2 linked regions of the Jeotgalibacillus aurantiacus genome follow. The protein of the gene in region 2 binds, or shares a complex with, the protein of the main gene of each other region. Links are inferred from orthologs where the notes say so. Each region holds a gene or a part of one and is shown on either strand. Other genes may lie near its edges. The genes, in order: secY and secA.

Region 1 (9,032 bases), on a different replicon or contig from region 2:
GGTGCCTCATGCAAGTCTTGCCCAACGCCATGCCCTACATACTCCCGTACGATTGAAAAACCGTTTTCTTCAACATACGTTTGAACAGCATGAGAGATGTTCGACAGGCGAACACCCGGTTTCGCTTCCTTCAAGCCCCGAAAGAGTGATTCCTCCGTTACTTCAAGCAGCTTCTGTGTCTCCGCTGGAATCGATCCAACCGGATAGGTCCAGGCGGAGTCGCCGTGATATCCCTTATACTTTGCGCCGATATCAATGCTGATGATGTCACCATCTTTCAGCTTGCGGCTTCCAGGGATGCCATGAACGAGTTCTTCATTAACTGAAGCACAGATACTTCCGCTGAAACCGTTGTACCCTTTAAAGGATGGAACTGCGTCATGCTGACGGATAAACCGGTCAGCAATCTCATCAAGTTCCTTCGTTGTGATTCCAGGCGCAATATACTTTTGCAGCTCCTGATGGGTTAACGCAACGATCTTGCCTGCTTCGCGCATGATCTCAATCTCGCGAGGAGTCTTGCAAACGATCATTAGCGAAGGCCCCCGAGCAATTCATCCACGTCGCTGAATACCTTATCGATATTCTGCTGGCCGTCGATGTCTTTCAGCACGCCTTTTGAACCGTAAAAGTCCAGAAGAGGCTGGGTTTGCTTCATATTAACATCTAAACGATTCTTAACAGTTTCCGGCTTGTCATCTTCACGCTGGTACAGTTCCCCACCGTCTTTATCACATTTACCTTCCACTGCAGGAGGGTTGAAGACTGTATGATACGTTGCCCCGCAGGTCTTACAGATCCAACGGCCGGTTAGACGCTTCATCAGCTCTTCTTTTTCCACCTTGATGTTTAGAACATAGTCGAGTTCCTTGCCAAGGTCTTTAAGTAATGCATCAAGCGCATCGGCTTGTGCCACTGTTCTCGGGAATCCATCTAACAGAAACCCTTCTTGGCAATCATCATTGCTTAATCGTTCACGAACAATTCCGATGGTTACTTCATCAGGAACCAGGTCACCCTGATCCATAAACGATTTCGCCTTCAATCCAAGCTCCGTACCGTTTTTAATTGCTGCACGGAACATATCCCCAGTCGAAATATGAGGGATGTTATATTTTTCAATAATACGTTCAGCCTGAGTCCCTTTACCGGCACCAGGTAAACCCATTAAAACAATATTCACAAGTAAGCCCCCTCATTTAAGATGGGCTTCAGGGTGTAGCACCCCAAAACCATGTGATTATCTCATGAATCCTTTATAGTTCCGCTTCACCAGCTGTGCTTCCAGCTGCTTCATTGTCTCAAGTGCTACCCCAACGATGATCAACAGGCTTGTTCCGCCAATTTGCACCGACTGTGGAAGACCAGCAAGATTAATGAAGAAAATCGGCAGGATCGAAATTACAGAAAGGAAAATCGCTCCTACGAAAGTCAAACGGTAAAGAACGCTCGTCAGGTAATCCTGAGTTGCACGTCCAGGACGGATACCTGGGATATAACCACCTTGTTTTTTAAGGTTTTCAGCCATATTCTCCGGATTCACCTGAATGAATGCGTAGAAATACGTGAAAGCAACGATCAGCGCAACGTAAATCGTCATACCGATTGGCTGCGTGTAATCAAATACATCCTGAATCGTTGTTGTAATGTTGTTTTGTCCAAAGAAAGTGACTAGCGTCTGTGGTGTAATAATGAAGGAAATCGCAAAGATTACCGGAATTACACCTGCTGCGTTTACTTTCAATGGAATGTGTGACGACTGTCCGCCAGTTGCCTGAGCGTTGTTGCCACCAACACGTTTTGCATATTGTACCGGAATTTTACGCAGTGCCTGCTGTACGAAGATTACTCCGACCGTAATCGCAATAACCGCAAGTAGTAGCAGTGCCAGAATGACGATGTTCAGGAACAATTGCTCCCCCGCACCTTCAATCTGCTGTGCGTAAAGCTGGTTAACGCCATTAGGAATAGCGGCCACGATACCTGCAAAGATGATAATGGAAATACCATTTCCAACACCTTTAGCTGTGATCTGCTCTCCTAACCACATTAAAAAAGCTGTCCCGGCTGTAAGTACGACTGCAATCAGCATGTACGTTGTCACCGATGTATCCGGAATCAATGTTCCACCATACATACGGTTAAAGCCGTAAGACATTCCGATTGCCTGGATGAATGCCAGTACAATCGTGAAGTAACGTGTAAACTGAGCCAGCTTACGACGTCCAACATCTCCCTGTTTAGACCACTCAGCAAACTTCGGAACAACGTCCATTTGCAAAAGCTGTACAATGATGGAGGCCGTGATATACGGCATGATTCCCATTGCCAGGATCGAGAAGTTGATTAAAGCTCCGCCCCCGAACGTATTCATAAATCCGATCAGGCCGGACATCTGGTCCTGTGCCTGAAGAACTTGTGCATCTACGCCAGGAACCGGAATGAATGTTCCGATCCGAAAGACCACCAACATTAAAAGAGTGAAGATAATTTTGTTTCTTATTTCACCCACGCGCATAAAATTGGAGATTGTCCGAAACATTAAACCACCTCAGTTGTTCCGCCGGCAGCTTCGATTGCTTCTTTAGCAGCAGAAGAGAATTTGTGAGCTTTAACAGTCAGTTTCTTCTCTACAGTACCTTTTGCAAGAACCTTGATTCCTGCACGCTCTTTGCTTACTACACCAGTTTCGATTAGAAGCTCAGGTGTTACTTCTGTTCCTTCGTCGAAACGGTTTAGTGCATCAAGATTAATAACCGCATATTCTTTACGGTGGATGTTTGTGAATCCACGCTTAGGAAGACGGCGTGCTAATGGGTTCTGACCACCCTCAAAGCCTGGGCGTACTCCGCCGCCTGAACGGGCGTTTTGACCTTTATGACCTTTACCAGCAGTCTTACCATTACCAGAACCGATACCGCGACCAACGCGATTGCGCTCTCTGCGGGATCCTTCTGCAGGTTTTAACTCATGAAGTTTCATAGTGGCACCTCCTTGTTGTAAACGTTGAATTAGATTTCTTTAACTGATACCAGGTGAGACACTTTATTGATCATTCCGCGGATTGCAGGGTTATCCTGCTGTTCAACAGTCTGGTTAGTCTTACGAAGACCAAGAGCCTGTACTGTTGCACGCTGATCTTTATTGCGTCCGATCACGCTGCGAGTGAGGGTAATTGCTAGTTTGTTTGCCATCACTTATCCCTCCTTATCCTAACAGTTCTTCCACTGACTTACCGCGAAGCTTAGCTACATCTTCTGCACGCTTAAGCTGGTTAAGGCCGTCAATTGTGGCACGAACCATATTGATTGGTGTGTTAGATCCCAGTGATTTAGAAAGAATGTCGTGGACACCTGCAAGCTCAAGTACCGCACGAACCGGTCCACCGGCGATGATTCCTGTACCAGGAGATGCTGGTTTAATCAGGATTGAGCCAGCTCCGAAACGACCTGTAACAAGGTGAGGAGTTGTTCCTTCTACCATTGGTACTTCAATCAGATTTTTCTTCGCGTCTTCGATTGCTTTACGGATCGCATCAGGTACCTCTTGGGCTTTACCTGTACCGAAACCGACATGGCCATTCTTGTCTCCTACTACTACAAGAGCAGAGAAACGGAAGCGGCGGCCACCTTTAACAACCTTAGCGACACGGTTAATCGTAACTACGCGTTCTTCAAGTTCAAGTTTGTTTGGATCAATGCGACGCATCTGGATTGTCCCTCCTTTTTCTATTAAAATTCAAGTCCGTTTTCACGTGCAGCATCAGCAAGAGCTTTCACGCGGCCGTGGTAAAGATATCCTCCACGATCAAATACGACTGATTTCATTCCTTTTTCAGCTGCGCGTTTTGCGATTGCTTCGCCAACTTTTGTTGCAGCCTCGACGTTTCCGCCGCTTTCAAGACCAAGCTCTTTATCTTTTGTAGATGCGCTGGCAAGTGTTACGCCGTTTACATCATCGATAAGTTGAGCGTAGATATGCTTGTTAGAACGGTATACGTTTAGACGTGGACGCTGTTCAGTACCAGTGATTGTCGTACGAACACGTGCATGACGCTTCTTACGTACCGCATTCTTGTCAACTTTAGTAATCAATCAAGGTCACTCCTTTCATGCGCCTAAGCGGCATTATTTACCTGTTTTACCTTCTTTACGGCGAACACGTTCACCTTCATAACGGATTCCTTTACCTTTGTAAGGCTCTGGAGGACGTACGTCGCGGATGTTAGCAGCTAGTGCACCTACGCGCTCTTTGCTAGCACCTTTAACGATCACTTTTGTGTTTGAAGGAACTTCGATTTCGATTCCTTCTTCCGGTGTAATCTCAACTGGGTGAGAGTATCCTACGTTAAGAACAAGCTTGTTACCTTGTTTCTGTGCACGATATCCAACCCCGATAAGCTCAAGACCACGTTCGAAGCCTTTAGATACACCTTCGATCATGTTGTTAAGGATTGCACGAGTTGTACCGTGAATAGTACGGTGCTCTTTAGAGTCAGAAGGACGGACAACTGTTAATGTGCTGCCTTCCTGCTCGAATTTCATTTCTGAGTTGAAAGTGAATGTAAGTTCACCTTTAGGACCTTTTGCAGTAACTGTTGAACCGTCAAAAGTTAACGTTACGTCTGAAGGTACCTCGATTGGTTTTTTTCCTACGCGAGACATTTTGTTGCACCTCTCTTTCGATTAAAAAGTATTACCAAACGTATGCTAGAACTTCTCCGCCCACTTGCTTAGCACGAGCTTCTTTGTCCGTTACAACGCCAGTTGAAGTTGATACGATTGCGATTCCAAGACCGTTCAGTACGCGTGGAAGCTCATCAGCTTTCGCGTAAACACGTAGACCTGGCTTAGAGATACGCTTAAGGCCAGTGATAACACGCTCGTTATTCGCACCGTACTTAAGGAAGATGCGGATAATGCCCTGTTGGCTGTCCTCGATATATTCAACGTCACGGATGAAACCTTCACGCTTAAGGATTTCTGCGATTTCTTTCTTAATGTTAGAAGCAGGTACCTCTAGCTTCTCGTGACGCACTTGATTCGCATTACGGATGCGAGTCAAAAGATCTGCGATTGGATCTGTCATTGTCATATTAATTTACCTCCTTCCCAAAATCGGGTATTACCAGCTGGCTTTCTTAACGCCAGGAATTTGACCCTTGTATGCTAGTTCACGGAAACAAATACGGCAAAGCTTGAATTTACGCAGTACTGAGTGTGGACGTCCGCAACGTTCGCAACGTGTATACTCTTGTACTTTAAATTTTTGTTTGCGCTGTTGTTTCACAATCATTGATTTTTTAGCCACGTTTACGCCTCCCTTTTGTAGAGATTACTTTTGGAATGGCATACCGAATTGAGTTAGAAGCTCACGAGACTCTTCGTCTGTTTTAGCTGTCGTTACAATTACGATGTCCATACCACGAACTTTATTTACCTTGTCATAATCGATCTCTGGGAAGATAAGCTGCTCTTTAACACCAAGAGTGTAGTTTCCGCGTCCGTCGAAAGACTTTTTAGATACTCCGCGGAAGTCACGTACACGTGGAAGAGATACAGAGACTAGCTTGTCTAAGAATTCATACATACGCTCGCCGCGAAGTGTTACTTTCGCTCCGATTGGCATACCTTCACGAAGACGGAAACCTGCGATTGATTTCTTAGCTTTTGTTACTAGAGGCTTTTGACCAGTGATAGTCGCAAGCTCTTCAACTGCTGTATCTAATGATTTAGTGTTTTGAACTGCGTCACCAACACCCATGTTGATTACGATTTTGTCGATTTTCGGTACCTGCATAACAGAAGTGTAGTTGAACTTCTTCACTAGAGCAGGTGTGATTTCACTGTTGAACTTTTCTTTTAGGCGGTTCATTCTTGAGTACCTCCCCTCTTAACTATTTATCTAAAGATTCACCTGATTTTTTAGCAATACGAACTTTCTTGCCGTCCTCAACTTTGTAACCAACACGAGTTGGTTCGTTTGTTTTCGGATCGATCAGCATCACGTTTGATACGTGAATCGCTGCCTCCATGTTGGAGATTCCACCTTGTGGATTCAATTGTGATGGCTTTGAGTGCTTTTTAACGATGTTCACACCTTCAACCACAACACGGTCTTTTTTCGGAAGAGCTGCAAGTACAGTACCTGTCTTGCCTTTGTCTTTACCTGAAATGACCATTACTTTGTCGCCTTTTTTAACGTGCATCCTGTCGCACCTCCTTGATACGGTGGTTATTGATCAATTAAAGAACTTCTGGTGCTAGAGAAACGATCTTCATGAAGTTGTTGTCACGAAGCTCACGAGCAACCGGTCCAAAGATACGAGTTCCGCGTGGACCTTTGTCGTCACGGATGATGACACATGCGTTTTCGTCGAACTTGATGTACGTTCCATCGTTACGACGAACTCCGCTCTTTGTACGAACAATTACTGCTCTTACAACGTCACCTTTTTTAACAACGCCTCCTGGTGTTGCCTGTTTCACTGTGCAGACGATCACATCACCAATGTTTGCAGTCTTGCGGCCTGAACCACCAAGAACTTTAATGGTTAATACTTCACGTGCGCCAGAGTTGTCAGCTACTTTTAAACGGGATTCTTGTTGAATCATGTAGGTTACCTCCCTTCGGAATTAACATTTCCGAACAATGTATTAGATAATAACCGCTTCTTCTACGACTTCCACTAGACGGAAACGTTTTGTTGCTGAAAGCGGACGAGTTTCCATGATACGAACAATATCGCCAACCTTGGCTTGATTTTGTTCATCGTGAGCTTTGTACTTCTTAGAGTACTTTACTCGTTTGCCATAAAGTGAATGTTTCTTATACGTTTCTACCATTACAGTGACTGTTTTGTCCATTTTGTCAGAAACAACACGGCCGGTATAAACTTTACGCTGGTTGCGTTCACTCATGCTGCAAACCTCCTCTCAGTTATCAGTTGTTAGCGCCAATTTCTCTTTCACGAATCACGGTTTTCATGCGAGCAATGGCTTTTCGTACTTCACGGATACGAGCTGTGTTTTCAAGCTGGCCAGTAGCTAGCTGAAAACGAAGGTTAAATAGCTCTTCCTTAAGTGATTTTACTTTTTGTTCAATTTCGGCAGTGGTTAGGTCACGAATTTCATTAGCTTTCATTTGATTCACCACCAATTTCTTCTCGTTTTACAAACTTACACTTAACCGGAAGTTTGTGTGATGCAAGACGAAGAGCTTCACGAGCAACCTCTTCAGATACTCCAGCGATTTCAAACATAATCTTACCCGGCTTTACAACTGCAACCCATCCTTCAGGTGCCCCTTTACCAGAACCCATTCGGACTTCAAGAGGTTTCTTCGTGTAAGGCTTGTGTGGGAAGATTTTAATCCATACTTTACCGCCACGTTTCATGTAACGTGTCATCGCGATACGTGCAGATTCGATCTGGCGGTTTGTGATCCAGCTCGCTTCTAAAGCTTGAAGGCCGTATTCACCGAAGTTTACTTCAGTACCGCCTTTCGCTTGTCCGCGCATTTTTCCGCGGTGTACACGACGATATTTAACGCGTTTAGGTAATAACATGATTAGTTTCCTCCTTCCTCGGATTTCTTCTTGTTTCTGGTAGGAAGAACTTCTCCACGGTAGATCCATACTTTAACTCCGAGCTTACCATACGTAGTATCCGCTTCAACGTGAGCGTAGTCGATGTCAGCACGAAGAGTATGAAGTGGAACAGTACCTTCACTGTAATGTTCAGCACGTGCGATGTCTGCTCCGCCAAGACGACCAGAAACCTGAGTTTTGATCCCTTTAGCGCCAGCACGCATTGTGCGTTGGATCGCTTGCTTTTGTGCACGACGGAAAGATACACGGTTTTCCAGTTGACGTGCAATGTTTTCACCTACAAGTTTAGCATCAAGGTCTGCGCGCTTGATTTCAACGATGTTGATGTGAACACGCTTGTTAGTGATTTTGTTAAGGTCTTTACGAAGTGCTTCGACTTCCGTTCCACCTTTACCAATAACCATACCTGGCTTTGCAGTGTGAATTGTAATGTTAATGCGGTTAGCCGCACGCTCGATTTCTACTTTAGAAACAGATGCTTCTTTCAAACGACCTTCGATGTAGTCACGTACTTTCAGGTCTTCATGAAGTAAGTCTGCATAGTCTTTGCCTGCGAACCATTTTGATTCCCAGTCACGAATGACTCCGATACGTAGTCCAATTGGATGTACTTTTTGACCCACGCATTATCCCTCCTTTTTTTCAGATACCACGATTGTAATGTGGCTAGTACGTTTGTTAATGGCACTTGCACGACCTTGTGCACGAGGACGGAAACGTTTAAGTGTTGGTCCCTCATTCACGTATGCTTCAGAAATCACAAGGTTGTTGATGTCCATGTCGTAATTATGCTCAGCGTTCGCTACAGCAGATTTTAATACTTTCTCGATTACTGGTGATGCAGAGCGTGGTGTGTGGTTTAAGATAGCCACCGCTTCGCCAACCTGCTTACCGCGGATTAAATCTGCTACTAGGCGTACTTTACGAGGAGCAATACGAACTGTTCTCGCAACAGCTTTAGCTTGCATTAGGATAGCCTCCTCTCAATTAGCGTCTTGTTTTCTTATCATCACTTGCGTGACCTTTGTACGTACGGCTTGGTGCGAATTCACCAAGTTTGTGACCAACCATATCTTCAGTCACGTAAACCGGTACGTGCTTACGTCCATCGTATACAGCGATTGTATGACCGATGAAGTTAGGGAAGATTGTAGAACGGCGAGACCAAGTTTTGATAACCTGCTTCTTGTCCGCTTCATTAAGCTTCTCAACCTTTGACATTAAGTGATCGTCCACGAAAGGTCCTTTTTTCAAGCTGCGACCCATACTGGAACCTCCTTTCGTGATTGCCCTACGGTTCGTATGTTGAACCGTAGCTCAATCCCGTTATTTTTTACGACGGCGTACGATAAATTTATCGGATTTGTTTTTCTTCTTACGAGTCTTAGCACCAAGTGTTGGTTTACCCCATGGTGACATTGGA
Region 2 (15,991 bases):
ACTTTCAGCGCCAAGCAGTACGTCAACATAGCTGACTGACCCGCCTGAAATCTGAATTGCACGTGCACGTTCCTGTAGAAGTGCGTCACGCTCTTCGATTTTCTTTTTAAGCTCTTCAATTTCAGTTTGTAATTGAGCGATTTGAGCATTTGTCTCATCAATTTCTGCTGAAACCTGGTTAATTTGTTCTGTTGTGCTGGCAATTTTAGCATCAAGCTCTTTAATTTGAGCTGTTACCGTTTCCTGCTCCGCTACGATTTCTTCGATACGTGAATTCGTTGTTGAAATTTCACCGCTGATCTCTTCACGCTGGTTTTCGATCGTTGAACGTTCTTCTTTTAAGTTATCCAATGACTCAGCACTTGCTGTATTTGAAAAAGCAGGAACGCTGCTTACAACTAACGCTGTTGCTAATGACAAACTGACGAATGACTTTTTCACAATCTGTTCTCCCTTCGAATCTAATACTCTTTTTTTCTATCTTTAAACGCGCAGGAATTTTCTGACGGACATAAAGCTTCCCCATACGCCGATTACGACGCCCATCAGAAGAATTAATGCGTTAATTTGATAAATGAATGGTGAGAAATCAAGCAGCTGGATAAATGAATTCTCCAGTCTTGGTTCCATAAACTGCGTAATGTTGTAATAAAGCAGTGTAACAACGGTAATTGGTAAAATGGAACCGATGATACCCAGCCAGATCCCCTCAAGAATAAATGGAATTCTGACGAACCAGTTGGAGGCTCCAACGAGTTTCATAATCTCAATTTCCGTCTTTCTAGCCATAATGGTGATTTTAATGGTGTTTGAAATCAGGAACATTGCGGTAAACAGTAAACCGAAGATTAAAACGGCACCGACGTTCCGGCTGACTTCAAGGACACTGAACAGCTGATCGATTTTCCCTTCTCCGTACTCGACACTGTATGTGTTATCAAAATTTTCGATCTGTGTAGCCAGACGCTCAGTCTGTCTCGGATCGACTGCTTTGACAACAAATTTGTCGCGGAGCGGATTGTTTTGTTCGAACAATGCCATGTCTTCACCAAAGCTGCTTACTAGACTTGAAAGCTCTTCTTCCTTAGATGAAAAGGTGATCGATTCGACACCGGATAATTCATCCATTTGCTGTTCAAGTGAAGCAATAGCTGTTTCATCAGCTTCCAATTCAACGTAGACATTCATCTCTACATCATTTTCTATATCATCAGCTGCTTTGTTCATATTTAACATAAGCGCAGTGAATACACCGACTAAAAGTAGTGTAACGGTAACGGCACTGATGGATGCGAAAGTCATCCAGCCGTTTCGTGCGAGGCTCTTAAAGCTCTCTCTGAAGTGTCTTGAAATTGTTCTAGTTTTCATAACCGTAGTCCCCCCGCTGTTCATCACGTACAATAACACCATTTTCGATGGCCAGTACTCTGTGACGGATCGTGTTGACTATTTCGCGGTTATGCGTAGCCATTATTATCGTTGTACCTCTCGAATTAATCTCTTCGAACAGGTTCATAATTTCCCATGAAGTCTCCGGATCAAGATTTCCAGTCGGCTCATCGGCAATCACCACTTTTGGTGTATTAACGATGGACCTTGCAATCGATACTCGCTGCTGTTCTCCTCCGGAAAGCTCATCGGGCATCATGCGGGCTTTATGTTTCAAACCAACAAGAGAAAGGACTTCCATAACCTTCTCCTTGATTACCTTTGGCTGTTCCTCAATTACTTCTAAGGCAAATGCGACATTTTCATAAACCGTAAGCTTATTCAAAAGCTTAAAATCCTGAAACACCACACCGATGTTTCTTCTTAAGTAAGGCACTCGCTTATTTTTTAAGCTGCCAATATCAATTCCATTAACGGAAATGGTACCCTTCGTCGGTTTTTCTTCACGGTACATCATTTTAATAAATGTTGATTTACCGGCTCCGGACGGTCCGACAACATAGACAAATTCGCCGGGTTGAATCTTAACATCAAACCCATTTGCAGCCATGATGCCGTTCGGGTATTTCTTGTAAACCTCTTTCATCTCGATCATATCATTACTCACCTTATCGCTGTATTTCATTCTATGATGATCTTCGCCTGGCTGCAGATTCAATTCGACAGCGCCAAAACATTGTATTTATAGGAATAAATAGCTATCTGTCAAACATGGACGGAATAGCTCGAATTTTTGGCACAAGAGTATTATATCATTCTAAGAATTTTTGTTAACGATATTTATATTACATTTATATTTCTTAACTGCAACAAAAAAAGAATCTTTTACCAATTTAGGCAAAAGACTCTTTTATTTTCCATCCTTATTGCTGTTCAGAAAGCCATTGTGCGACAACCTCTGCCTCTTCACCTTCAATTAAATTGCCAGGCATACGGCCTTTACCATTTTGGATGATGTCCAAAATTTCGTCATAACTGTAGCGTGATCCGACTTCTTCCAGGTTCGGGCCGCTACCACCTTCCAGATTATCACCGTGACAGCCGGAACAGTTTTGAACGTAAATTTCGCGCGGATCCAGCTCACCTGAAGATGCTTCTTCTCCTGATCCACTATCGGTCGCTTCCTCTCCACCACCACACGCACCGAGGACGAGGACTGACCCTGCAGCTAATGCTAACCACCATTTCTTCATTTCTTCACCTCATTCTTCAATTATTCACTTTCTTTTATATAAATGAAAGTGAATGGTTCTTTTTCCAAAATAACATTCTATTCCCTTTTAAAACCTTCACCTAAGACTTCGGACGCATCATTTACAATGACAAATGCTTTCGGATCAATCTTTTTAACTACGTTTTTCAACCTTGTAAATTCAGTCTGATCAATGACACACATTAAAATTGGACGCTCGTGATCTGTATAGCCGCCATACGCCGACAGCTTTGTTACACCCCGATCCACTTCATCAAAAATAGCCTGACTGATTTCTTCCTGACGGTTGGTAATAATATGCACCATTTTCGAACGATTTAACCCGACTTGTACCAGATCAATCGTTTTACTCGTTACATAAAGGCCGATCAATGCATATAGTCCCGCCTCAATGTCAAAAACGAGTGCGGCTGCAAGCACAATCATTCCGTCAATAAAAGCAACACACGTCCCAAGACCAAATCCGCTGTACTTATGTATAATCTGTGCGGCAAGGTCTGTTCCACCTGTAGATGCTTTACCTCTAAATACAATTCCTAAACCTATCCCAACGCCAATTCCGCCGAACAATGCACCGAGCAGCGGATCCTCCGTCCAAGGCTCCCAGCTTTCAGTCAGCAGCACGTAAAATGGAAGCACCACTGTGCCTACAGCCGTTTTTAAGCCAAACTGAAGACCAAGAAAGATCAACCCGGCAATAAATAAAGGAATATTAAATGCATACTGAACGTAAGCCGGCCGCCAATCAAACAACCCATTTAAAATGGTACTGATCCCGCTCACTCCGCCGGATGCCACATTATTCGGCAAAAGAAACACGTTAAACGCCACTGCAACAAAAAACGCCCCAATTAAAATATACACAAAATCGAGCACGACAGGCCATTTTCCAGACGCTTTCGGTACTCTCCGATTCCGTTTTTTCATCAATCGTTCATCCTTTCTTCACACGTTCGACAACGTTTTGCAGTATAGCACGAAGTCCGGCCCGTGTGAATGCTGTCAGGATAGAGCGTTAGTGTGGTAAAGGATTGTGGTAGCTGGAGGCACGGGATGGGAATGCGACGGTGCTGAAGCCGGGGAGAGGATGGAAGCGGGATAGCGATGGAGGCGGAGGCGGGGATGAGAGCGGGATAGCGATGGAGGCGGAGGCGGAGATGAGAGCGGGCGTGACGTGCATCAACAGAAACGGTCGTCTTAACAACAGAAACATAACTGCTTAAGACAACTTTTAAGCTCCTTACAACAATTTAACCTGCTCTTTAAACATTATCGCTCTCGGTCTGAAACCGATTGACAGAATCATCACCGCTTACGACCGAAACGCCGGCGCTTACGACAAAGATTAAACTCAACTGTTCAACAACTCACCAGCAAATTAATTAGCCACTCTCAAAAAAAGGCGACGCTAACTAACGTACTAACCGACAGTACAACACAATCAACAAAATTCATCTTCCTTTCAACAGAAACATCCTCTCTTACAACAACTTCTCAGCTCCTTACGACAATTCAGCCTGCTCTTTTAACATTATCACTTCCGCTCCCAGGCCGATCGACAGAAACATCACCGCTTACGACAGAAACGCCCACCTTTTCAACAAATTGAACGCTGCTCACATCTCCCAGTGCAATATGCCTTACTCTATGCCACTCCAACAAGCAAAAGAGCCCAAACAAAATTGGGCTCTCTCATCAAATCATTTAATTCGTAATCTTCGAACGCAGATAAGCATTGATAAACGGATCCAGATCGCCGTCCATTACGCCCTGTACGTTTCCGGATTCGGTACTCGTGCGGTGATCCTTCACCATGGAGTATGGGTGGAAAACGTAAGAGCGGATCTGGCTTCCCCAGCCGATTTCTTTTTGCTCGCCGCGAATATCAGCAAGTTTTTGCTCCTGCTCTTCGATTTTCAACTGGTAAAGCTTAGCTTTCAGCATCTTCATCGCCTGATCCCGGTTTTTAATCTGGGAACGCTCAGACTGACACGATACAACGGAACCAGTTGGAATGTGCGTGATCCGGACCGCTGAATCGGTTGTATTGATGTGCTGACCGCCGGCGCCGCTTGCACGGTACGTATCGACTTTCAGATCCTCTGTGCGGATTTCGATTTCAATTTCATCATTAAATTCCGGCATAATGTCACACGATACAAACGATGTATGACGACGGCCTGATGAATCGAACGGAGAAATCCGGACGAGACGGTGTACACCTTTCTCAGCCTTCAGATAACCGTAAGCGTTATGCCCTTTAAATAAAAGCGTAACTGATTTAATACCGGCTTCATCTCCCGGAAGATAGTCAAGCGTCTCCACCTTGAAGCCACGCTTTTCACCCCAGCGCTGATACATGCGCAAAAGCATAGAACCCCAGTCCTGAGACTCTGTTCCACCTGCACCCGGGTGAAGCTCCAGGATGGCATTGTTTTTATCATAAGGCTCACTCAACAGAAGCTGCAGCTCAAACTCATCAAGCGTCTGTCTGAATTCCTTCAGCTCTGTCACAAGCTCTGCCTTCATATCCTCATCAGGCTCTTCACGAAGCAGTTCAAGCGTTAACTCAAGATTTTCCTGCGTATCAACGAGGTTATGGTAGCCATTTACGACATCTTTTAAGCCGTTCTGTTCACTGATGATGCCCTGTGCTTTTTGCTGGTCATCCCAGAAATCAGGCTCCACCATTAATTCATCAATTTCCGCCAGTCGTGCCTCTTTGTTTTCTAAGTCAAAGAGACCCCCTGAAGTCCGCCAAAACGCTGGCTGTTTTTTCGAGCTCGTTTCTTACATCTGATAATTCCATGTCAAAAGTCCACCTTTATTTTCTATTTTTAAATGCGTGCCCATGAAAGTCCCGTACTTGATGAAGTACGGGACTCTATTGATCATCAATTATTGAATGGCACCGTGACAGTTCTTAAACTTCTTACCGCTGCCGCATGGACATGGATCGTTCCGTCCTACTGTATTTTCACGGCGAACCGGTGCAGGCTTTTTCTTAGTTGCGCCTTCTTCTTTAGGATTAACCGCCTGACCCTTTGCGACTTCCTGACGCTCAAGGTTGCTGCGGATTTCCGCTTTCATAATATACTTGGTTACTTCTTCGTTTACAGACTCTTGCATCGCTTCAAACATCGCGAAGCCTTCATTCTGGTATTCACGAAGCGGATTAATCTGACCGTACGCACGAAGGTGGATTCCCTGACGAAGCTGATCCATCGCATCAATATGATCAATCCATTTCGTATCGAGAGAACGCAGAAGCACTACTTTTTCGAACTCGCGCATTCTTTCGCCAAGCTCTTCCTCACGTGCATCGTAACGCGCCATAACCTTATCCATGATAAACGACTTCATGTCCTCATTCGATTTTCCTTCAAGGTCAGATGCCTTAATTTCACCTTCCGGCAGAAGGTTCGCGAAAATGAAGTGCTCAAGACCTGTCAGATCCCATTTCGCTGTCTCCTCAACCATTGGTGCATGTGCATCGACTGCACCGTGAACCGTAGACTCAATCATTTTCTCAATGATGCCGCGCAGGCTGTCTGAATCCAGAATTTCGTTCCGATCTGTGTAAATGACTTCACGCTGCTGACGAAGCACATCATCATATTCAAGAAGCTGCTTACGCGCATCAAAGTTATTACCCTCAACACGCTTTTGTGCAGATTCAACGGCACGGGTGACCATCTTACTCTGGATCGGCTGCGAATCATCCATACCAAGACGGGTCATCATGTTTTTCATGTTGTCCGACCCGAATCGGCGCATCAGATCATCTTCCATCGAAAGATAGAACTGCGTTACACCGGGATCTCCCTGACGGCCTGAACGTCCACGAAGCTGATTATCGATACGGCGTGATTCATGACGCTCGGTACCGATGACCGCAAGCCCGCCAATTTCCTTTACACCATCACCAAGTTTGATGTCTGTACCACGACCAGCCATGTTTGTAGCAATCGTCACAGCACCACGTTTACCGGCATCAGCAATAATCTCCGCCTCACGACCATGATTTTTCGCATTCAGGACGTTGTGCGGAATGCCTTTTTTCTTCAGCTCATTAGCAATGATTTCAGACGTTTCAATTGCTACTGTTCCGACCAGCACCGGCTGGCCTTTTTCATGACGTGCAGCAATATCTTCAACCGCAGCGGCATATTTCCCTTTGATGGAGGCATAAATAAGATCCGCTTTGTCATCACGAACGATTTCCCGATTTGTTGGGATTACCACAACACGCATATTGTAAATGTTGCGGAATTCCTCTTCTTCCGTTTTCGCAGTACCCGTCATACCGGACAGCTTTTCATACATACGGAAGTAGTTCTGGAACGTGATCGAAGCCATCGTCATCGATTCATTTTGAATCTCAAGACCTTCCTTCGCCTCAATCGCCTGATGAAGACCGTCACTGTAACGGCGGCCCTTCATTAAACGACCCGTAAACTGGTCAACGATCACAACCTTGCCTTCCTCCACGACATAATCTACGTCAGCCTTCATCGACGCATGCGCTTTTAGCGACTGATTAATGTGGTGGTTCAGGGTTACGTGAGCATAGTCAAACAGGTTATCAATACGGAACGCTTTCTCAGCCTTTGTAATTCCATCCTCTGTCAGCTGAACACCCTTCGTTTTTTCATCATACGTATAATCCTCATCGATTCGAAGATTACGAACAAATGCGTTTGTCTGAATATACAATTGCGTATTTTTCTGTGCCTGACCCGAAATGATTAATGGTGTACGCGCTTCATCAATTAAAATCGAGTCAACCTCATCGATCACGGCAAAATGAAGCGGACGCTGAACGCGCTGCTCTTTATAAAGCACCATGTTATCACGAAGATAGTCAAACCCAAGCTCATTATTCGTACTATATGTGATATCAGCCAGATACGCCTCGCGCTTCTGGTCCTTATCCATACTGTTCAGGTTTAACCCAACTGTCAGTCCAAGAAACTGATACAGCTGACCCATTTCCTCAGCATCACGGCTGGCAAGATATTCGTTGACTGTGACAACATGAACACCTTTCCCAGTCAGTGCATTTAAATAAACCGGCATGGTAGAAGTCAGTGTTTTACCTTCCCCGGTTTTCATCTCAGAAATATTCCCTTCATGAAGGGCAGCCGCACCCATGATCTGCACGCGGTAAGGATCCAGTCCGAGCACACGTTTTGCTCCAACCTTCACGACCGCAAATGCTTCAACCATCAAATCATCAGTCGATTCACCTTTTTCATAACGCGCTTTAAACTCTTCCGTTTTTGCACGAAGCTGATCATCCGTCAGCTTATCCATCTCAACCGCTGCAGTCTCAACCTGCTCAGCCGTCTTCTCAAACCGTTTCACATCACGCTTATTCCCATCAAACACCTTGTTTAAAATTCCAAGCATGTTAACGCTCCTTTATTTAACGGACAGCCAGCGCCATCCTTCCTTATCAAAATCAGCGGAACATTTTATTCCCCTGCTTTGCAATCATTAAACATATGGATACACGTACTTATCTTACCATTACATAAGAAGGGATACAAGAAAAGGGGGGATGGGTGTGGGTAAAGAAGGAAGAAGATTGCGTGAAATTTGCCTTACGACAGAAAATCACCCGCGATCGACAGAAACCAGTTAAACATCAACATTCCGCCGACTCCTTCCAACAAAAAAACTCAACCTAGCGACAGTTTGAACCTGTTTGTGGAAGCCGATCAACAGAAACAACCGACTTTACAACAGAAACTTGCAAGCTAACGACAGATTGCTTTTTTGGTGTGTCGCAGGCTTATTCGAGGGACCCCTGGTTAGTCTAACGACAGAAAATCACCCGCGATCGACAGAAACCAGTTAGCTATCAACATTCCGCCGACTCCTTCCAACAAAAAAACTCACCCTAGCGACAGTTTGAACCAGCTTGAGGAAGCCGATCAACAGAAACAACCGGCTTTACAACAGAAACTTGCAAGCTAGCGACAGATTGATTTGTTGGTGTGACGCAGGCATATTCGAAGGGCCCCTGGTTAGTCTTACGACAAAAAAACACCTGCGATCGACAGAAACCAGTTAAACATCAACATTCCGCCGACTCCTTCCAACAAAAAAACTCACCCTAGCGACAGTTTGAGCCTGTTTGTGGAAGCCGATCAACAGAAACAACCGACTTTACAACAGAAACTTGCAAGCTAGCGACAGATTGCTTTGTTGGTGTGACACAGGAATAAACTTGGGAACCTGGTTTGCGGCTCCATCCAAATTAGTGCGATCAACATTAAAATATCCTGTTTAACCTTTCTTCACAAAGTGAAGTGGGCTCTGAAATATAGACGGCCGTTGATTGCCCACCTTCGTAAGCTTCAATGGCTTAATCCTCTCCCCTGTATCCCGAATCGATTTCATATCCAAAAACAGCTGAAGTTCACGCGTATTTGCATAATCTTTTAACAAAATAAAGTAGTCCATAACCGATTGTTGAAAAGCATCACCATTCCCCTCAAAACATGTCATACATTTCCAACCACCATGAACCATCAAAAGCCGCTGATGACACGATAGGCACAAAACGCCTGTTTTTATATCTTTTTCACTAATGGATAGCGATTCCAGTAGTGGTGTTCTCGTCGGTTTCACTGCTTTCCTCAACAAAAGACCTTTCAGATGATTCAATTCATTCATGTTCAACTTTTTATTTGGATAGATCTCATATAATTGCCGGATTTTTCGATTCAGCTTTTCAATACGAATGATTTTTTGATAAAGAAACAGTTCATTTTCTTTTACCGTAAACTTGACCTTACTATTCGTATAAACAACCAGTTCAATGACTGGTATGCGAACACCGATCTCTGACAACAGCTGTTCGAGTCCGTCTTTATGTCTCTCCACCTGGGTAACCGGACATGCAAAAAACTCCTCAACACCGCTGATAGAACGACTCATACCGCCTCCCTTATAGTCAAAGAACAGGGATCCTACCATATTTTTAATTTCACAGATTAATATAAAATTGGGCGTAATAAATAGAGAGTCAATTTGGATGGGTTCTGAAAAAGCAAATAGGGTGATATTTCGTAGATTTACACAATGAGGATTTAGCAGCGGCTGTGTGATTTTGTCAAAATATTGTTCACCATGCAGGCCTGCTTCATGAGGGATAATTCTTTTAACAATCTCATGTTGGGAGGGGTGGTGCTCCGGCAATCGCCTTCGCAGCGCGAGTAATTCCTGATATTTTAACGATTCATTTCGCTCTGTAAAATGCATACAACATCTCCTTTCTGAACTGATTCAATTTTATTATTAATTCCATATTTATTCAATTATTTTAACGGAAAATTCTCCAAAATATCCATCAACAAAAATTCCATACAAATCAACAGAGATCTCTAACCTATCAACAAAAACTCCCCACCTAGCGACAGCCTTTCCTCCTCTAACAACAAACTCCGCATCCGATTCACCTCTTACGACAGATCCTCGCTCTCTTACAACAGAAAAACGCCCCTTTACAACAATACCGCGCACCCACTGTTACCCAAGACTTGCTTCACTGGACGCTGCGCTTGGATTAAGAACGGTGATATCCCGCTGTAGTATAGGTAGCTTGAGGAGATGTGCTCTAATCAGACAGAATTTCCCAATCATTTTGCGGACCTCAAGCTTTATTGTGTGGACCTCACCTAATATCTTTCCACACAACAAAAAGAAAACCGAACCCCATTAAGGATTCGGCCACACTTTTAACTTCTCTCCATATACTCCACAACTTCCATATCCACGTAGCCTTCTGCCTGCTCGCGCATTTCGAAGTTTTCCGTGTGGAGGTAGTTGCGCAGCGCCTGATGGATGGACATGCCATCTTTTAAGTAGCCGTGGCGTGCTAGCTGCAGCTCAAGTTTTCGCTCGACTTCACCCTCAACTTTCGCCACGAATTCTTTCTTCGCTTTCGCAAAATAAAGCTGGTGCATGCGGTAAATGCGGATCAGTTCATCAACCGGTGTGGCGTGATCATCAACACGGAGATCAATGTAACGGTCATTATAGCCGCCATAGCCGCCTTTATCCTTCACAACTAAAAGCGCGGCGGATTGCTGACCGCGTGAATCTCCTCCAGCTGCCTGACCCGCTGCAAGAGAGGCAAGCATCCGCTCAGCCAGGCTTCCTTCCGCGTTTTCAAACGCTCTTGCCATCGCTTCCACAGTGCCTTCCACGAGAATATTCCCCTGTACCGCATAATGCTTACCCGTAACGCCGCCTGCCCAGTCGTAACATCTTGAGCCTGTAAATGTTGCTGGATTCCCCTGATTATCAATGATCCCGACCTGCCGGAAATCACGGTCTTCATCTTCATCCGTCAGCAGCTTGATCGTTTCCTCAGCCGTTTTACCAGCCATTATGTACGTCATCGCCTCTGGTCCATACGACGTATTGGCATACGACTGGGTCGCGACCGCTCCAACACCTGCCACCGCATGCGGAACGACTGCACCAACCGCCAGAAACTTTGACTGCGTCGCCACGCCCCATTCTTTTTCAACCGGATCATACGCAACAATGGAATACGTCATCATCAACACTCCCTCAACATAAACTATTTTTGTTTACCCTAAGAAAACCGCTCCATAAACCAGCGCCCCGGCAATGACAAAAGCCGGATGAACTTTAAAACGCTCCAGCAGCACAAAGCTGATCACAGCCAGCACGACCGTCTGAACCGTGCCACTCGCCTCAATCGCATCTGCGAAAAACCCCCACGTCATCACGCCCAGCAGCACCGCAATGGTCGGGCGCACAAGCGTAGACATTTTTTTCACGCGTGGCGAGTCTTTATATTTCATAATAAGTCCTAAAAGTACGACCATTAAAATGAGTGACGGCGCAACGGTTGCAAACAGCGCAACACCTGCACCCAAAATGCCGCCTTCCGCATAACCGATATATCCTGCCATCTTCGTTGCGATCGGACCCGGCAGTGAATTTCCGAGTGCCAGCACCTCTGAAAATTCCTGCGTCGTCATCCAGCCGTAACGGTCCACCACTTCATTTTCAACGAGCGGAATCGAAGCCGGACCACCGCCGTAACCTAATATTCCCGGAATAAAAAATGCTAAAAAGATTTCCCAGTAAATCATGCCTTCGCACCTCTCTTCCCACCGAAAAGAAGGGCATACAGTAAAATCGCCAGAATCACAATCGCCGGATGCACGCCAAGCACCTCAAGCAGCACAAGGCTTCCCGCGATCATCACAATCGCGAGGCCCCAGCCGAGCGCACCTTTGGATTTCTTCACAAAATCCCACGTCAAAACGGCCAGCATCACCCCGACAACCGGTACAACCGCAGCAGCCATCCCGTTTACCCAGGCAACGTCCCGGTACGCATTTAACACGGTCAGCAATAGAATCATCGCCACGACCGAAGGCATCGTTGTGGCCAGCACTGCATTGATCATCCCGACCACGCCGCCTACACGATACCCGATATAGCCTGCCATTTTCGTTGCAATCGGCCCCGGCATTGCGTTACCGAGCGCGAGTACATCTGAAAACTCTTCATCACTCATCCATTTATACTGCTCCACAACTTCCTTATGAACGAGCGGAATCGAGGAAGGGCCTCCTCCGAAACCAAAGATCCCTACCCTGAAAAACGCCATAAATAATCCACTTTGTTTACTCACTTTTCATCACCACGCTGCAATATGTCCATCTGTACGGGATTCCGTTCCCCCGCGAAGCACACCTGTTTTTGGGTCACGCCAGATAATCTGACCGCGGCCAAACGATCCGCCGTCTGTCGTTACCTGAATCGTATGTCCCTTGCGCACAAGTGCCTGCGCTAAATGATTTGGAAAATGCGGCTCAACGTGAACCGTTTTTCCATTGATCCACTGCCATCTCGGCGCATCAAGTGCCGCCTGTGGATTTAAATGAAAATCAATCGTATTGACCGCCACCTGAAAATGTCCCTGAGGCTGCATATATCCACCCATCACGCCAAACGGTCCAACCGGCTCTCCATCCTTCGTTAAAAAGCCCGGAATAATCGTATGATACGTCCGCTTACCAGGCTTCAAGGCATTCGGATGCTCAGGGTCCAGGCTGAAATCATGCCCGCGGTTCTGCAGCGCAATTCCCGTACCCGGAATCACCACACCCGATCCAAAGCCCATATAATTACTCTGAATATAGGAAATCATATTCCCCTCATCATCAGCCGCCGCTAAATAAACCGTGCCACCTTTAGGAAGCGCCATCGGCTCAGGATTCAAAGCCTCTTCACCAATCTGCGCGCGGCGTTTCTCAGCGTACCCGTCAGACAGCAGCTCCTCTGTTGAAATCGGCATATCCTCAGGCTCAGTAATAAACGCTTTTCCATCTGTAAACGCAAGCTTCATCGCTTCAATCTGCTTATGATAGCTGTCCGCGCTCTGAAATTCATTAAACTCAAAGCCCTTCGCAATATTGAGCGCCATCAGAGCAATCATTCCCTGACCGTTCGGCGGAATTTCCCACACATCATAACCGCGGTAATTTGCAGAAACCGGCTCCACCCATTCAGGTGCAAAATCCGCCAGATCCTCTTTCGCTAAATAGCCGCCATGCTCCTTCATATATGTATCAATTTTTTCAGCAAGTGCCCCGCGGTAAAAGCTCTCAGCCTTCGTTGCAGCAATTTCCTTTAACGTATCCGCATGACCTTTTGACGTGAACATCTCACCGATTTCAGGAATCTTACCATCCGGTGTAAACGTATCAAACCAAGGCTTATACACATCACCCTTAAAAATCTCCTGAAACTTCTTCGCTGCAAGCTTCCAGTACTTCCCGAGGATCGGTGAAACCGGATACCCCTCTTCAGCTAAACGAATCGCCGGCTGTAACAGCTCCTCAAATGGAAGCTTTCCATGCTTGTCAGAAAGCTCAGCCCAAGCGGCCGGAACGCCCGGAACCGTTACAGGCTCCACACCAAACACCGGCATTTTATCATGCCCTTTTTCCTTCAGTTTTTCAATGGAAATCGACTGCGGCGCCGGTCCACTGGCATTTAAACCATGCAGCTTCCCTTTCGTCCAGACCAGGGCAAACGCATCCCCGCCAATCCCATTAGACGTCGGCTCCACAACCGTCAACGCAGCAGCCGTCGCAATCGCCGCATCAATCGCATTGCCACCCTTCTGCAAAATCTCAAGCCCCGCCTGAGCAGCAAGCGGCTGAGACGTCGCCACCATCCCACGCTTCGCAAACACCGTATTCCGCTGAGACGCAAACGGATGATACAAATAATCCTGATTCATATACTCAACACTCCTTTATTTCGAATTCCGAAAAACATCACCCGTTCATTATAGTTGAAATGTTGAGAAAATTCCAGACAGTGATTGCCAGGGGGCGGGGCACTGCGCTCCGCCTGGGAGGATCATGGGGTCGGAGCGCCTGGTCCTTTTTCATAAATGAGGGACAGAGCTCAGAAAAAAGAACACCCGCTCCGTCCCCCATTAGAAAAAGCACACAGCCTCAGCCATGTGCTCTCACTTATTTCTTAAACTCACTCAATTCTTCCATAAACCAGTCTTCAATCTTTCTTACAGCTGACGACACACTTGAAGCGGTGACGTCAAAGGCTTCACCGGCTTCTTTTTGGGTCAGTGGTGTATCGGTTGCGTGCTGTGACATGAGGTAGGAAATCGCAGCCAGATAGGTTTGCGGTTTGCGGATTTTCTCTCCGTGTTCGGCAAAATAATCTGCAGCTAAGTGACACGCGAATAACGGAAGCGAGTCATCTCCCTGTCCATCCCAGTACGCCTTCATTTCATGAAGCGCGTTCTGCTGATCTTCATTGCCTTCAAGCTCTGAAAGCATTCCTGCAAGCCAGTCATCACCCTCCGCTTCGTCACGTCCAACGAGAGCCGTGATCACGGAAACTATACCTTCATCAGTAAGTAATTCATCGCGATTCGGCATTGCTTGTAAACGGTTGACGAGTGTTGATTTTTCATCCTTCGTATAAACAGACGGGAACATGAAGCCATACGGCACCCATTTATCCTCAAGCGGGAGCAGATACGTGAATAAAAAGTCGATCGATGCCCATGAATGGAATTCCGGAATGATCACATCATATACCGTTCCATCAAGCAGATCCGTCATCTGGACCTCACGTGTTGCTTCATCCATTTCACCAACGTCAGCCACAACTGAAACCGGCTGTCTCCACTCAGAAGCGAGCTCCTTCATGCGAGGTCTTTCCATTTGAGGAATACGCTCATCCAGGAAAGTTTCCCAATGAGAAGGTGTTTCTCTTAAGCCAAATAAGTAGGTTAAATAAACGGTTAAAAATTGAGGCTCGCCAAACACATCCTGCGTTTCTTCGAGAATGTACTGGTAAGAATCCTTGTTGTTCTGTGGATTTGGTGCTTTACCTTCATTTAAAAAAGCCAGCTGCAGATCCATTTGTTCGTTGACAAGGAGGGTTTGCAGATTCACGACTTTTTTTGATGCACAGCATTTTTTATATTTTTTACCGCTGCCGCACGGGCACGGTTCATTACGTCCAACTACTTGCATATCGGCACTTCCTTTATAAAATAATCACCCTTTATTGTACCATGCGGAGCAGAAAAGGCAAAAATCATGCTGATGATTTATACAAAGCCGCTCCAACAGCTGCACATCCATCTACAGAAATTATCACCCTATCAACAGAAACCACCACTACTTTAACAACAATCCAGCGGCTATCAACAAAAATCACTACACTATCAACAATTCGCTTCTGAATCACGAGCCTTACAACAGAATCACGCTCTCTTACAACAGAAACTCTGCTTCTAACAACAACTTACTCACCTTTAGTAACACAAAACCAAGCCGCTCCAACAGCAGTACATCCATCGACAGAAATTGTCACCCTATCAACAGAAACCACCACTACTTTAACAACAATCCAGCGGCTATCAACAAAAATCACTACACTATCAACAATTCGCTTCTGAATCACGAGCCTTACAACAGAATCACGCTCTCTTACAACAGAAACTCTGCTTCTAACAACAACTTACTCACCTTTAGTAACACAAAACCAAGCCGCTCCAACAGCAGTACATCCATCGACAGAAATTGTCACCCTATCAACAGAAACCACCACTACTTTAACAACAATCCAGCGGCTATCAACAGAAATCACTACCCTATCAACAATTCGCTTCTGAATCCCGAGCCTTATAACAGAATCACGCTCTCTTACAACAGAAACTATCCTCCTTTCAACATTTCCACCAGAATCAAAAAAACGCCCCCATTAAGGGACGTTTCTTTTTGT

Evidence for each region.
Region 1: the proteins of secA (region 2) and secY are in contact, whole or in part, in a crystal structure (PDB 3DIN), measured with the Thermotoga maritima proteins. The link is inferred for Jeotgalibacillus aurantiacus from one-to-one orthologs. Residues at the interface, in WP_004082002.1 of Thermotoga maritima: Glu261, Ala262, Arg263, Lys300, Ala301, Arg302, Thr303, Ile304, Ile305, Leu323, Tyr324, Asp325, Pro326, Val329, Ser330, Tyr333, Ile336, Lys340, Phe345, Val349, Glu363, Phe364, Tyr374, Ser375, Gly376, Gly377, Glu393, Ile395, Thr482, Ser483; in WP_004081795.1 of Thermotoga maritima: Glu108, Gly109, Glu110, Glu111, Ala236, Glu237, Arg238, Arg239, Ile240, Thr241, Ile242, Gln243, Tyr244, Ala245, Arg246, Arg247, Val248, Thr249, Gly250, Arg251, Arg252, Val253, Tyr254, Gly256, Ala257, Ser258, Thr259, Tyr260, Leu261, Pro262.

Annotation. Positions count from the first base shown.
Region 1 is NZ_JACNMS010000008.1:28,493-37,524, forward strand. Bases 392-3,315 are described here. They hold secY (preprotein translocase subunit SecY), read right to left. Parts: upstream 2,543-3,315; coding sequence 1,241-2,542; downstream 392-1,240. Other genes in these bases: map (type I methionyl aminopeptidase), read right to left, coding at 392-533; H7968_RS16925 (adenylate kinase), read right to left, coding at 533-1,183; rplO (50S ribosomal protein L15), read right to left, coding at 2,542-2,982; rpmD (50S ribosomal protein L30), read right to left, coding at 3,012-3,194; rpsE (30S ribosomal protein S5), read right to left, coding at 3,208-3,315. In the rest of the region: more of map, read right to left, coding at 1-391; more of rpsE, read right to left, coding at 3,316-3,708; rplR (50S ribosomal protein L18), read right to left, coding at 3,732-4,094; rplF (50S ribosomal protein L6), read right to left, coding at 4,128-4,664; rpsH (30S ribosomal protein S8), read right to left, coding at 4,696-5,094; H7968_RS16965 (type Z 30S ribosomal protein S14), read right to left, coding at 5,125-5,310; rplE (50S ribosomal protein L5), read right to left, coding at 5,335-5,874; rplX (50S ribosomal protein L24), read right to left, coding at 5,897-6,208; rplN (50S ribosomal protein L14), read right to left, coding at 6,246-6,614; rpsQ (30S ribosomal protein S17), read right to left, coding at 6,657-6,920; rpmC (50S ribosomal protein L29), read right to left, coding at 6,943-7,143; rplP (50S ribosomal protein L16), read right to left, coding at 7,133-7,567; rpsC (30S ribosomal protein S3), read right to left, coding at 7,570-8,232; rplV (50S ribosomal protein L22), read right to left, coding at 8,236-8,577; rpsS (30S ribosomal protein S19), read right to left, coding at 8,597-8,875; rplB (50S ribosomal protein L2), read right to left, coding at 8,936-9,032. UniProt on the Escherichia coli protein: The central subunit of the protein translocation channel SecYEG. Consists of two halves formed by TMs 1-5 and 6-10.
Region 2 is NZ_JACNMS010000001.1:50,338-66,328, forward strand. What follows is about bases 5,318-8,441. They hold secA (preprotein translocase subunit SecA), read right to left. Parts: upstream 8,075-8,441; coding sequence 5,561-8,074; downstream 5,318-5,560. In the rest of the region: H7968_RS00285 (murein hydrolase activator EnvC family protein), read right to left, coding at 1-441; permease-like cell division protein FtsX, read right to left, coding at 484-1,368; cell division ATP-binding protein FtsE, read right to left, coding at 1,358-2,044; cccB (cytochrome c551), read right to left, coding at 2,313-2,642; H7968_RS00305 (YitT family protein), read right to left, coding at 2,720-3,589; H7968_RS00320 (nuclease-related domain-containing protein), read right to left, coding at 8,957-9,934; H7968_RS00325 (hypothetical protein), read right to left, coding at 9,983-10,195; H7968_RS00330 (DUF1028 domain-containing protein), read right to left, coding at 10,411-11,238; H7968_RS00335 (chromate transporter), read right to left, coding at 11,272-11,802; H7968_RS00340 (chromate transporter), read right to left, coding at 11,799-12,326; ggt (gamma-glutamyltransferase), read right to left, coding at 12,357-13,967; H7968_RS00350 (YecA family protein), read right to left, coding at 14,206-15,237. UniProt on the Escherichia coli protein: Required for protein export, interacts with the SecYEG preprotein conducting channel.